DNA from 2 places in the Paeniglutamicibacter selenitireducens genome. Region 2 is predicted to be linked to the other one. Evidence: riboswitches for the same ligand, from Rfam matches in the RefSeq annotation. Region 2 holds a riboswitch; the other holds the start of a gene.
The links. A riboswitch is a leader RNA that binds a small molecule or an ion and turns the genes downstream of it on or off. The one in region 2 is predicted to bind S-adenosylmethionine.
Positions count from the first base shown of each region.

Region 1: linked by a shared signal. The riboswitch ahead of ACSYDW_RS10835 (bifunctional o-acetylhomoserine/o-acetylserine sulfhydrylase) and the one ahead of ACSYDW_RS00010 (O-acetylhomoserine aminocarboxypropyltransferase/cysteine synthase family protein) in region 2 are both predicted to bind S-adenosylmethionine.

Region 1 is NZ_JBPULF010000005.1:98,386-104,990, reverse strand. It holds gene metX (homoserine O-acetyltransferase MetX) at 1-225, opposite strand, end outside; gene ACSYDW_RS10835 (bifunctional o-acetylhomoserine/o-acetylserine sulfhydrylase) at 228-1,574, opposite strand; SAM riboswitch class IV at 1,648-1,763, opposite strand; gene ACSYDW_RS10830 (VOC family protein) at 1,933-2,577, shown strand; gene ACSYDW_RS10825 (hypothetical protein) at 2,661-2,936, opposite strand; gene ACSYDW_RS10820 (hypothetical protein) at 2,953-3,231, opposite strand; gene ACSYDW_RS10815 (CPBP family intramembrane glutamic endopeptidase) at 3,379-4,197, opposite strand; gene ACSYDW_RS10810 (phosphotransferase family protein) at 4,260-5,105, shown strand; gene ACSYDW_RS10805 (DeoR/GlpR family DNA-binding transcription regulator) at 5,102-5,905, opposite strand; gene ACSYDW_RS10800 (carbohydrate ABC transporter permease) at 6,043-6,605, opposite strand, start outside.
Region 2 is NZ_JBPULF010000001.1:696-7,300, reverse strand. It holds gene katG (catalase/peroxidase HPI) at 1-1,858, shown strand, start outside; gene ACSYDW_RS00030 (class I SAM-dependent methyltransferase) at 1,946-2,593, opposite strand; gene ACSYDW_RS00025 (histidine phosphatase family protein) at 2,627-3,178, opposite strand; gene ACSYDW_RS00020 (helix-turn-helix transcriptional regulator) at 3,171-4,172, opposite strand; gene ACSYDW_RS00015 (DinB family protein) at 4,263-4,811, shown strand; SAM riboswitch class I at 5,002-5,097, shown strand; gene ACSYDW_RS00010 (O-acetylhomoserine aminocarboxypropyltransferase/cysteine synthase family protein) at 5,257-6,605, shown strand, end outside.

The DNA.
Region 1 (6,605 bases), on a different contig from region 2:
GCGGGCGACGTGGGAATCCCCGGTCAGTGCATGGGCGATGTAGACGGCGTTTGACGCATCCTCGTTAAGCGTCCCCCAGGTCTCAAAGCCCAGCACGACCTCCGGAAGCACTCCGCCTGTCTCGAAGGTGTATCCACCGGTGTGAAGGTGGCGCAGGATCCCGTCCGGGGCGTAGTCCAACGCCTGGGCGGTTTCCGCGTCGAAAAATGCCACGTCAGTCTCCAGGCTCAACGAGTGGCGCCCTGCAGTTCAACCTCGGAGATCGAGGCAACTGCCTCGAAGCCCGCCCGGAGGTCGGCGATGATGTCGGCAATGTTCTCGATGCCCACGCTCAACCGCACCAGGCCCGGGGAAACACCCGCGGCGACCCGCTCTTCCTCGGTGAGCTGGGCGTGCGTGGTGGACGCAGGATGGACAACCAGCGAGCGGACGTCGCCGAGGTTTGCCACGTGGGAGTGCAGCGTCAGCGCATCGACGAAGCCCTGGCCGGCCTCTAGGCCTCCGGAGATCTCGAAGGCGACGATCGCGCCGATGCCCCGGGGGCCGTACTTGCGCCCCCGCTCGAACCACTTGCTGGATTCGATGCCCGCGTAGTTGACCGACTTCACCTGCGGGTGCGCCTCCAGCCAGGTGGCGACCTCGACCGCGTTGGAAACGTGGCGCTCGATGCGCAGCGACAACGTCTCCAGCCCTTGGGCGATCAGGAACGAGTTGAACGGGGAAACCGCGGAACCCAGGTCGCGCAGCAACTGGACGCGAGCCTTGAGGATGTAGGCGAGGTTGGCGCCGAGGATGCCGTTGACGCCCAGGTCGCGGCCGAAGACCAGGCCGTTGTAGGACTCGTCCGGGGTGTTGAAGCCCGGGAACTTCTCCGGGTCGGCGGCGAAGTCGAAGTTCCCCGAATCCACGATGACGCCGGCGATCGCGGTGCCGTGGCCGCCGAGGTACTTGGTGGCCGAGTGCACCACGATGTCCGCACCCCACTCGATGGGACGCACCAGGTACGGGGTTGCCAGGGTGTTGTCGACGATCAGCGGGACGCCGGCCTCGTGGGCGATGGCAGAGATTGCTTCGATGTCCAGAACGTCCTGGCGCGGGTTGGAGACAACCTCGCCGAACAGCGCCTTGGTGTTGGGCTTGATCGCTTCGCGCCAGCCGTCCAGGTCGTCGGGATCCGCAACGAAGCTGACCTCGATGCCCAGCTTGCGCAGCGTGTGCTTGAACAGGTTCTGCGTCCCGCCGTAGAGGCTGGGGCTCGCCACGATGTGGTCGCCGGCCTCGGCGAGGTTCAGGATCGCGAACGTGGTGGCGGCCTGGCCCGAGGCCAGCAGCAGGGCTCCCACGCCGCCCTCGAGGCTGGCGATGCGCTGCTCGACCGCATCCTGCGTGGGATTGCCGATGCGCGTGTAGATCGGTTCCAGCTCCTGGAGAGCGAACCGTGCTGCGGCGCTTTCAGCCGTCGGGAACACGAAGGCGGTGGTCTGGTAGATCGGCAGGGCCCGTGCGCCGGTGGCGGCGTCAGGTTCCTGGCCCACGTGGATCTGGCGAGTTTCAAATGACCAGTCGTTTGACATTGTTGTCCCCTTCAAGGATTCAAGGGGTATGCCCGTAGCCGACGCCTGTGGCGTCGGTTAGTACGTAGGGGCATGCCCGCGCTTGTCCTGCGCCTTTCTGGCGCAGGGCCTGGTCTTCACCCGGGGCACCCCACCGCGGTGGAGGGTTGCCGTCCAGCAAGCCGGGGCTTGTTGCTGGAACTCATGACCTTGTCGTCCAGTCTTGCCCACTGAATCGCGGGCGCGCAAGAACATCTCAAAATGTGACAACGCGGCAGGATCGGCGCGCGATCCGCGTTCCGCGCCTGAAACCGCAGCCCATTCTCAAGTTAGGCAACCCTAAGTCGAGAGCCAGATCACATCGTGCCATGATGGGTTCATGATGAGGTTGGACCATGTAACTTACGCTTGTGGACCCGACGGCCTCGCGGCAACTGCCGCTCGGATCGGCGCGGCCCTTGGACTCGAATCTGTAAAGGGCGGTATTCACCCACGATTTGGTACCCGCAATGTCATCTTCCCGTTGCAGAACGACCAGTACCTCGAAGTCGTCGAGGTACTGAACCACCCCGCATCGGACAAGGCACCGTTCGGCCAGGCCGTTCGTGCGCGCTCCGAACTCGGCGGCGGCTGGATGGGCTGGTGCGTCGCGGTCGACGACCTGGCACCGGTCGAGGAACGCCTGGGCCGCAGCTCGGTCCCGGGAAACCGGAAGTTCCCCGATGGACAGGAACTGACCTGGCGCCAAATCGGCGTCAACGGTTTGATTGCCGACCCGCAGGTCCCCTACCTGCTGCGCTGGGATGACGGAACCGAGAGCCTTCACCCGTCGAAGGCACTGACGCCGGTGGGCAAGATTTCCTCGATCAGCATCGCCGGTTCCAGCGATCGCGTCGCCGACTGGCTCGGACAGCCCGAGCAGCTGCCGGTCGGCGAAGTCACGGTCGACTGGCAGGCCCCGAACGGCACGCCGGGAATCCTTTCGGTGACCTTCGAGACCCCCAAGGGCTCGATCACCCTCTAGGGTTTCAACAAGAGACAACGACAACCGCGGGGTTGTGGCGAAACGGGCTTCCCGTTCACCACAACCCCGCGGTTCGTTAACAACTAGTCCGATCCCTCGGTCGACGCCTTCCCGCCGCCAGAATGATCCGCTACTTCCCTCAGGACCTCGAAGTGCCGCACCATGATCGATCCGAGGGCCATGAAAATGCCGCCGATGAGCAAGGCCTGCTGCAGTGCCTTGGCGAAACCGAGCACCATGTCGGGGTACGCGGGCAGCATGTCGGAGACCCCCAGGAACACCGGAGTCCCCACCAGGGCCAGGACGGCACCGGCAACAGCTGCTGCCACGCCCAACCGCAGCATGTGACGCGAATCCATGGAAAGCCCCACCACCCTACTCCTGGTCGCCGGCGGTGCGGGGACGCTGTTCCTTGCGGATCACTTCCACGGCTTCCTCGGCCGACTTCACGACGAAGGAACCCGCGAGCAGGAACAAGCCCGCGTAGAAGGACCCCTGCTGCACGACGAAGGTGAGGCCGGAAACCATCCAGAGGGGCAGCACGTATCCGCCCTCATTGAACGACCAGTTCAACAACGGCGACACCACGACATTGAAGAGCAGGCCGATGATGCCCAGGACCAGGCCGACGCGGAACATTTTTTGCGAACTCATGGCGGTGGGCAACCGGATCTCCTGACTGATTGATCCCGCCTGCAGCGTCCGAAGTCCGGAAATCACAGGTCGAAACATGGAATTCCGTCCAGCCTAGCAGGCTCCATTTTTCCGCTTGAAACACAAACAGTGAGATCAAGCAGTTCTTTAGGATCCAACCCCGATGGACGCCCCCAAAAGCGCGTAGCCGACGAATCCTGCGATATCCAGGAATGCGTGTGCGATGACAAGCGGCATGACACGCCCCTTCTTCGAGTACACGTAGCCGAAGACGATACCCATCGCGACGTTGCCGATGAACGGGCCGATGCCCTGGTAGAGGTGGTAGCTGCCGCGCAGCACCGCGCTGGCCACGATGATGCGCCACGTCCCCCAGCCCAGTCGGCGGAGCCGCTCGAAGAGATAGCCCACCACGACGACTTCCTCAAGGATCCCGTGGCGGATCGCCGAAAGGACCAGCACCGGGATGGTCCACCAATACTCGTCGAGCGCGGCCGGGACGATGATCGTGGTCACCCCCAATGCCCTGCCCGCTGCGTAGACGCCGAGCGTGCCCAGGCCCATGGCCAGGAACAGCCCGCCGCCCCACACCAGGTCCTTGAGCGGTTTCGCGGCATCGAAGCCCAGCCTGGTGAACGGGTTCCCCCCGGGCAGCCGCCAGAGCAGGTAGAGCACCAGCATGACGGGCACCAGGGCAAAGAAGATGTCCAGGAACTGGTACGTGAGGTCGAAGTACTCACGTTGGTTCAGCGGATTGTTGAGCGTCGTTGTCTGTGAACCCAGGGGTGCCCGCGTCATCTTGTCGATGAGGTTCACGATCGAGTAGACGGCCGACTGCCCCAGGGACAGGCCCAGCACAATCAGCACTTCGATTAACACGACCTTGCGCGAAGGAGCGTCTGGGGTCCCGGACGGAAGCGTTGCCGGTTCAAGGGGTTTTCCTTGCCCCACTGGCCTTTGGTTCATGTCCCGATCCTACGTTGTCATCCTGTGCCGGCACCTCGCGGCTGACATGCAAGGATGGAGCCGTGATCCGAAAACCGCTCCCGGCGGAAGTCGCCCTTGCCCAACGCCTCCATCCCGGCCCCGACTGGGAAGCCGCCCACGTCAACGAGGGCGGCCAGTTCCATGTGGTGCTCGTCGCCGAGAACCAGGCGGTACTGCGGATCAGCCGAACCGCGGAGGCCGCACGCCAGATGCAGCGGCGGGTGGATCTCGTGGAGGCCCTGGCACCCCGGGTGGGTTTCGCGCTCCCCACAGCCCTGGGCCCCGTGTGGCACGGCGAGGGCTTTTCCGCGGTGGTCCAGCGATTTGTCCCGGGAGGCGCCCATGCGCCGCACACGGGCGATGCCACGGCACTCCGCAACCTGGTGGAGGATCTTGCCGGAATCGACATCGCGCCGCTGGCGCACCTGCTGGCGCCGCCCTTTGCCTTCAACGGCCCCTGGACACCCACGAAGACCGAAGCAGCCCTGCGGTCGCTGCCGGCCGGGCTTGTCCCCGATGCCGAACTGGTGCTTGGAACGATCGCCGGCTTCGCCGGGATTCCCCTGGCGCTCGTCCACGGCGACCTGGCCGGACACAACGTTCACTGGCGGGGAAACCGGCTCGTGGGAGTGCTTGATTGGGACCTTGCAGCCGCCTGGGATCCGGCACTCAACAGCGCCTACCTCGCGCTCTGGCACGGCGAGGCGATGCTGGACGAAATTGCACCGACCGCCCGGGAAGCGTGGCGGGCCCGTGTGTGGCTTGGCGCCATGAGCCTGGAAAGCATCTACGACGTTCGCCTGTCCAACGATCCGGCACGGTTGGAGGCCATGGTTTCCAAGGTCGCACACCGCATCCAGCGGGCTGCGACAGCAGCCCGCTCCTAGTGTCCCGGCGAAGCCGCGGGGGCGATGACCACGGGGATGCCCGCCGATTCCAGCTCGTGCTTTTGCTCGGCCGTGATGCCCTCGTCGGTGATCAACGCATTGAACGTGGCACGGGTCAGCGCCGCGAAGGCGCTGTGGCCGATCTTGGAGGAATCGCACACCAGGTAGCTGCGCCGGGCCCGGCGGATCATGAGGTCGTTGATGGATGCCTCGAACTCGTCGGACACCGTGGGCCCGATGTGGGCTTCGAGGCCGTTGATTCCCACGAAGGCGATATCAAGGGTGACCTTCTCCAACGCCTGCTCGGCGAACGGGCCCACGAGTTCGTAGGACCGCGGGTTCAGCACTCCCCCGGTGACCATCACCTTGACGTGGGTCCGCACGGCCAGCGCCGAGGCGATGTTCACCGCGTTTGTGACAACGGTGAAGGTCGTCCGGCCCGAGTCGTTGACCAGGTCGCGGCGCATGCCCAATTGGGTGGCGATCGCGCTGGAGGTCGTTCCCCCGGACAGGCCGACGACCATGTCCTGCTTCACCAGGCCGGCGGCCAGCACGGCGATCGCGTGCTTCTGCACCGCCGCTTCCTCCTTCTGGTAACGCACCGGAAGGTCATAGGCCACGGAGTTGCTGACGGCCCCGCCGTGGGTCCGCGAGAGCAGGGACGCAGCGGCCAGCGAATCGAGGTCGCGCCGCGCGGTGGCCGGGGAGACCTCCAGGCGCCGCACGATTTCCTCGACCTCGATCTGCCCGAATTCGGAGAGCATCTCGAGGATGTTGCTCTGGCGTTCTTCGCGTTTCATCGTGGATGCCTTCCCGTCTCCCGCAGCCTGCCGTGCCCGGGTTCCCCGAAGGCTTCCGGTGCGGGGTGCGGCATGTCCACGGGACGCTCCCCGAGGGAGGCCGTGGTTCCTGGCAAGGCAGAGGTCGACATGGGATTTTACTTTACCGCTCCAGCGGTCAAACCGCCGATCAGGCGCTTCTCGATGAGCATGAACAGTGCGATGACCGGGATGATCGCAACAATCGAGACGCCGAAGACGTACTGCCAGGCCGTCGAGTACTGTCCTACGAACTTGGTCAGTGCCACGGACAGCGGCTGGTTCTCCGCGGTGGAGAGGATGACCAGCGAGGCCGCGAATTCGTTCCAGCAGGACACGAACGTGAAGATCACCGCAGTGACGATGCCCGGCCAGACCAGCGGCAGGTTGATCCTGAACAGCACCCGCAGCTTGCCGGCACCGTCGATCTGGGCGGCCTCGTCGATTTCCTTGGGCACCGCGGCGAAGAAGGAGTGCATGATCCAGACCGCGAAGGCCAGGTTGAAGGCGGCGTTGATCAGGATCATCGCGAGCCAGGTGTCGTACAGGTTCATGGCCAGCATCTGCTTGAACAGGCCTGCGGTCAGCACCGCGGGCTGCAGCATCTGGGTGACGATCACCAGGAACATGAACGCCATCTTGCCGGGGAACTTGAAACGCGCGGTGTAGTAGGCGGCGGGGG
Region 2 (6,605 bases):
CGGCCGCGGCGGCGGCGGCGCCGGCCAGCAGCGCTTCGCCCCGCTGAACTCCTGGCCGGACAACGTCAACCTTGACAAGGCCCGCCGCCTGCTGTGGCCGGTCAAGAAGAAGTACGGCCAGTCCATCTCCTGGGCCGACCTCATGATCCTCGCCGGCAACGTCGCCATGGAGACCATGGGCTTCAAGACCTTCGGCTTCGCCGGCGGCCGCCCGGATGTCTGGGAAGCAGACGACGACGTCTACTGGGGCCCGGAAAAGGTGTGGCTGGAAAGCGAACGCTACACCGGCGCCCGCAACCTGGAAGCACCGCTGGCAGCCGTCCAGATGGGCCTGATCTACGTGAACCCGGAAGGCCCGGAGGGCGTCGCCGATCCGCTGGCCTCGGCCGTGGACATCCGCGAAACCTTCCGCCGCATGGGCATGAACGACGAGGAAACCGTCGCCCTGATCGCCGGCGGCCACACCTTCGGCAAGACCCACGGTGCCAGCGAAGAGCTGCACAAGGGTGCCGAGCCGGAAGCCGCCCCGCTGGAAATGCAGGGCCTGGGCTGGAAGTCCGGCTACGGAACCGGCCACGGCGATGACACCATCGGCTCCGGCCTGGAGGTCACCTGGACCTACCACCCGACCCGCTGGGACAACGAGTTCTTCCACATCCTCTTCGCCTACGAGTGGGAACTGTTCCACTCCGCGGCCGGCGCCCAGCAGTGGCGCCCGGTCAACGGTGCCGGCGCGGGCCTTGTCCCGATGGCACACAACCCGGAAGAGACCCGCGAACCGCGCATGCTCACCAGCGACCTGGCCCTGCGCTTCGACCCGGCCTACGGCGCGATCTCGCTGGACTTCAAGAACAACCCGGAAAAGTTCGCCGACGCCTACGCCCGCGCGTGGTTCAAGCTGACCCACCGCGACATGGGCCCGAAGGCCCGCTACCTCGGCACCGAGGTCCCGGCCGAGGACCTCATCTGGCAGGATCCGCTGCCGGCAGCCCCGGCCCAGACCCTGGGCGAGGCGGAAACCGCGGCGCTGAAGAACCTCATCGCCGAATCGGGCCTGAGCGTCCAGCAGCTGGTCTCCACCGCATGGAAGGCCGCAGCGTCCTTCCGCTCCTCGGACAAGCGCGGCGGCGTCAACGGCGGCCGCATCCGCCTGGAACCGCAGGTTTCGTGGAAGGTCAACCAGCCGGAGCAGCTCAAGCCGGTCATCGCCAAGCTCGAGGAAATCGTTGACGGGTTCAACGCCACCTCGGCCGTGAAGGCCTCCTTCGCCGACGTCGTGGTCCTTGCGGGCAACGTGGGCGTGGAGCAGGCTGCCCTGGCCGCCGGCCAGGACATCACCGTGCCGTTCACCCCGGGCCGCGTGGATGCCACCCAGGAGCAGACCGACGTCGACCAGTTCGCATGGCTTGAGCCGGTTGCCGACGCCTTCCGCAACTACGACTCGGGCTTCCTGGACATCCCGAGCGAGTACCTGCTGCTGGACCGCGCCAACCTGCTGGGCCTCTCCGCCCCGGAGATGACGGTGCTGCTCGGCGGCCTGCGCGTGCTGGGCAACAACTGGGACGGGTCGAACCTGGGCGTCTTCACCGACACCCCGGGCGCGCTGACCAACGACTTCTTCGCGAACCTCATGGAACTGGGCCTGGAATGGACCCCGGACGCCGAGGAAAAGACCTACTCCACCACCGACGGCCGCTGGAACGGCAGCCGCGTGGACCTGGTCTTCGGCTCGAACTCCGAGCTGCGCGCGCTGGCCGAGGTATACGCCTCGGACGACGCCAAGGAGAAGTTCGTGAAGGACTTCGCCGCAGCCTGGGCCAAGCTCATGGATGCCGACCGCTTCGAGCTCAAGAAGTAGCCACCGCCTGAAGCTGCATGCGGCCGTCCCCTTCGGGGGCGGCCGCATGCGCCGTTAACAGGGGTCCGCCCTTTCCGGCTGACGCCCCTACCGCGACACCACCAGGTAGGCCATGGCGCCCTCGCGGTCCACAGTGACCTCGCCGATCCCCGCGGCAAGCGCTGCCTCGCGCAGTTGGCCGGCCGTGCGGATCGCTGCGATGTCCCCGTGGGATTTCAGCACTTTCAGGTAGGCGTTGGAGCGGGCCGGGCCGCGCACCAGCGAGGCCAGGTGCAGCGACCCGCGCTCCCCCAGCTGCGCACCCAGCCCGGCGAACAGCGGTGCCAGGTCCGGGACGAGGTGCAGCAGGCCAAGGCCCAGGATGGTTTCGTAGCGCCGCCCGTCCACCGGGGCCAGCATGTCCCGGCATTCAAGGGTGATCCGCCCCGGCACCTCGCCGCCGGCGGCCCGCCGGATCGACTCGCGGGCCAGCCCCAGCATCGGCGCACTCAGGTCCACCAGCGTCGTGGGCCGGCGCCCCGCAACGTGCAGCAGCGCCGTGGCCCGCGCCGTCCCGGCAGCCACCTCGAGCAGCGGGCCCCCGGCCGAGCCGATCGCCCGCGCGGCAAAGGCCGCGTACTGCTCCGGGTGCGTTCCCCAGCAGATCCTGTTGTAGGCGGGGGAACCCAGCATCGCGTCGTAGGCCCTGGCCCGGCGGTCGTAGAACCCGGGCTTCCCGAAGAAGTTTTCGCTCACCGAACCATCGTGCCGCCCGGAACCGCGTGCGCGCTAGCGCCCGGCGGCCGCCAGGTGGCGCCGCAGGGCCGCGACGTCGACCTCGACGACCTGCCCGTTGCGCAGCAGCGGCGTGCGCCGTCCTGGGCCCAGCGCATCGAGGACCAGCCGGATCAGCGTCCCGTGGGCGACGGCAATGATGTTCTTGCCCTCGTGCCGCAGCAGCAGGTCGTTGAGCGCCGCGATCCCGCGCCCCGCCACGGCGTCCTCGGGTTCGGCCGAGCGCAGCAGCACGTCGATCTCCTCCCGCGGCAGGTCCCGGACGACCCTGCCTTCGGCGTTTCCGTAGTGGCGCTCGCACAGCCCGTCGATTTCCTCGCCCGGCCCCAGGTCGACGGCCCTGCCAATGTGCCGCGCGGTTTCCACGGCCCGGCCCAGCGTCGAGGACACCAGCACGTCCCAGGGGGATCCGGCCAGTTCCAGGCCCGCAGCCCGGGCCTGTTCGTGGCCGGCGTCGTTCAGCGGGATATCGGTCTGCCCCTGGAGGCGCCCCTCGGCGTTCCAGTCAGTCTCGCCGTGGCGGACCAGAACCAGTGTTTCATTCATGCCCCAAGCCTAGCCCGGCCTGATCCCGCTCCCCCGCCGGCGGCCCACCACCCGGTGCCAGCTTTGAGGACCACGACGAGAGCAGCTCGCGCAGTTCCTCAGGTTTCACGTCGCTGACCTCCGCCCCGCTCAGCGCCAGCCCGAACGCCGCCCAGCGCAGATCGGTGCCGTCGGTGCGCACCACGCAGCTGTGCCCGTCAAACGGCTGGATCTCAAACCACCTGCCGATGCGCGAGGTGAGCTCTTCGGCGCCGGCGTGCACCCGGGCGCTGGCCTGTTGCTGCCCGGAACCGTGCAGCCCGGTGCGGACGAACTGCGCCGCGTCTCCGCCGGGGATCTCCCGCGGCGCGAAGCGCAGCGCCCGGGGCCGGGCGTTCTCGGCCCGGTCCACCCGGAAGCTGCGCCAATCGGCGCGGTCCAGGTCGTAGGCCACCAGGTAGTAGCGGTTGCCCACGTTGACCAGCTTGGCGGGCTCCACCCGACGCGAACTGGCGGCACCCCGGGCATCGCGGTACTCGAAGGCCACGCGCTCGCGGTCGCGGCATCCCTGGGCGAACACCACCAGCACCTGCGGATCCACCGGATCCGGTGCGGAATGCCGCGAGTCCAGCGGCACGGTGCTGGCGGTCAGCGCCTGCGCCCGCTGCCGCAGACGTTCCGGAAGGACCGGAACCACCTTGGACAGGGCGCGCAGCCCCGCGTCGGCCAGCGAGTCCTCGCCACCGTGGATTGTCGACTGCAGACCGATGACCAGGGCCACAGCTTCCTCGTCGTCGAGCACCAGCGGCGGCAGCGCAGCACCGGCGGCCAGCTGGTAGCCGCCACCCACGCCGCGTTCGGCCTGCACCGGATAGCCCAGCTCGCGCAGCTGGTCCACGTCCCGGCGCAGCGTGCGCAGCGACACCCCCAGGCGCTTCGCCAGCTCCTCGCCGGCCCAGTAGCGCCGGGTCTGCAGCAGCGACAGAAGGCGCAGCGATCGTTGGCTTGTACTCACAAGAACATTCTCCCGCTATTTAGGACAAAATCTGTCACTTATGGCTCCTATCGTGGTTTTACCAGCCCACCAAGAACGAGGAGCAACACCGTGAGCACCACCATGAAGGCCACCAACACCACGCTGACCGGGGAACGCGCCGACCTGCACCAGGCCCTGGCCAACGCCCGCCACTTCCTGCGCTTCACCGCCCAAAACCTGACCGACGAGCAGGCCTCGACCCGCTCCACCGCCAGCGAGCTGACCGTCGGCGGGCTGATCAAGCACGTAAGCGCCGTCGAACTGCAGTGGCAGCAGTTCATGGTCAAGGGCAAGGCCGCCATGGACTGGGGTGACGTGGATTTCTACAACATGCCGCCCGAGGCGCTTGAGGCCTTCACCGCCGAGTTCAGCATGCAGCCCGGCGAACACCTCGAAGGCCTGTTGGAGAAGTACGCGCACATCGCGGAGCAGACCGACGCACTGTTGGAAGGGATCGACCTGGATACCGTGCACGAGCTGCCCCAGGCCCCGTGGTTCGTGGACACCCACTGGTCGGTGCGCCGCACGCTGCTGCACATCATTGCCGAAACGATCCAGCACTCCGGGCACGCGGACATCATCCGCGAAACCCTGGACGGCCAGAAGTCCATGGGGTAGCCGGCGCCACGGCGGGACACCCCGACGCCCGCGTGGCCCGGGGGCGCGCGAAGCTCCACGCAGGACTCCACGTGCGGCAGCTCCCGGGCCACCCGAGCACGGTGCAGATTCTTCGATTCGGGACACCCCGGACGCAATCTGGGCTCACATTCTTTGGACGACGGCCGGATTTTTGCCACAATGGAGCAAGACCCCATCCCGAGCGGCCGAGAGATCTGGTTCCATGACGCCGCAGCAACCTTCCACACTCCGGTGGACAAGGTGCTACCGCCAGAAACGATGGAGAGCGCGCAAGCAATCTTTGGTGCCGGCCCCTGCGGGATCCACAACGATCCCAGGGGCAGGGCACCTCATTGACCCGGGAGAAGCGCCGCACCGCCCCACCGGCGCGTGCAGTCCGCCCCCCGGATCGCACGCGCCTCCTACGCAAGGAGCCAGCCCCCTCATGGCCGAACACCAGTTTGGATTCCGCACGCGCGCACTGCACGCCGGCGGCACCCCGGACGCAGAGCACGGTTCCCGTGCCGTCCCGATCTACCAGAGCACCTCGTTCGTCTTCAAGGATTCCGACGACGCCGCCAACCTGTTTGCCCTGCAGAAGTACGGCAACATCTATTCGCGCATCGGCAACCCGACGGTCGCCGCGTTCGAGGAGCGCATCGCCTCGCTCGAGGGCGGCATCGGCGCCGTCGCCACCGGCTCGGGCATGGCCGCAGAGTTCATCACCTTTGCCGCCCTCGCGGGCGCCGGCGACCACATCGTCGCCTCCTCCAAGCTCTACGGCGGAACCATCACGCAGCTCGACGTGACACTGCGCCGCTTCGGCGTGGAGACCACGTTCGTGGACTCCACCGACCCGGCCGCGTTCGCCGCGGCCATCCGGGAAAACACCAAGGCCGTCTACACCGAGGTCGTCGCGAACCCCTCCGGCGACATCGCCGACCTCCGGGGCCTGGCCGAGGTAGCCCACGCCGCCGGCCTGCCGCTGGTCGTGGACTCCACGCTGACGCCGCCGTACCTGTTGCGCCCCATCGAGCACGGCGCGGACATCGTGATCCACTCGGCCACCAAGTTCCTCGGCGGCCACGGAACCACCCTCGGCGGCGTCGTCGTGGAGGCCGGCACGTTCAACTGGGGCAACGGCAAGTTCCCGTCGATGACCGAGCCCGTCGCCTCCTACGGCAACGTCTCCTGGTGGGACAACTTCGGCGAGTACGGATTCCTGACCAAGCTGCGCAGCGAGCAGCTGCGCGACATCGGCCCGGCGCTTCCGGCGCAGTCGGCGTTCCAGCTCCTGCAGGGCGTCGAGACGCTGCCGCAGCGCATGGACGCGCACCTTGCCAACGCCAAGGCCGTGGCCGAATGGCTGGAGGCCGACCCGCGCGTCGCCTACGTGAACTACGCCGGCCTGCCCTCACACCCGCACCACGAGCGCGCCAGGGAGCTGCTCCCGCTGGGTGTCGGGTCTGTGTTCAGCTTCGGCATCAACGGCGGCCGCGCCGCCGGCGCCGCTTTCATCGAGGCGCTGCAGCTGGCCAGCCACCTGGCCAACATCGGCGACGTGCGCACCCTGGTGCTGCACCCCGCCTCCACCACCCACCAGCAGCTCACCGCCGAGCAGCTGGTTGCCGCCGGCGTGCCGGAGGACCTGATCCGCTTCTCCGTGGGGCTGGAAGACCTCGAGGACATCCTCTGGGACCTCGACCAGGCCCTGACCGCATCCCAGCAGGTGCTTGCCGCGCCGGCCGAGGAAATTTACGACGGGGCCGCGTGCTCCATCGACGCGGCACGCGC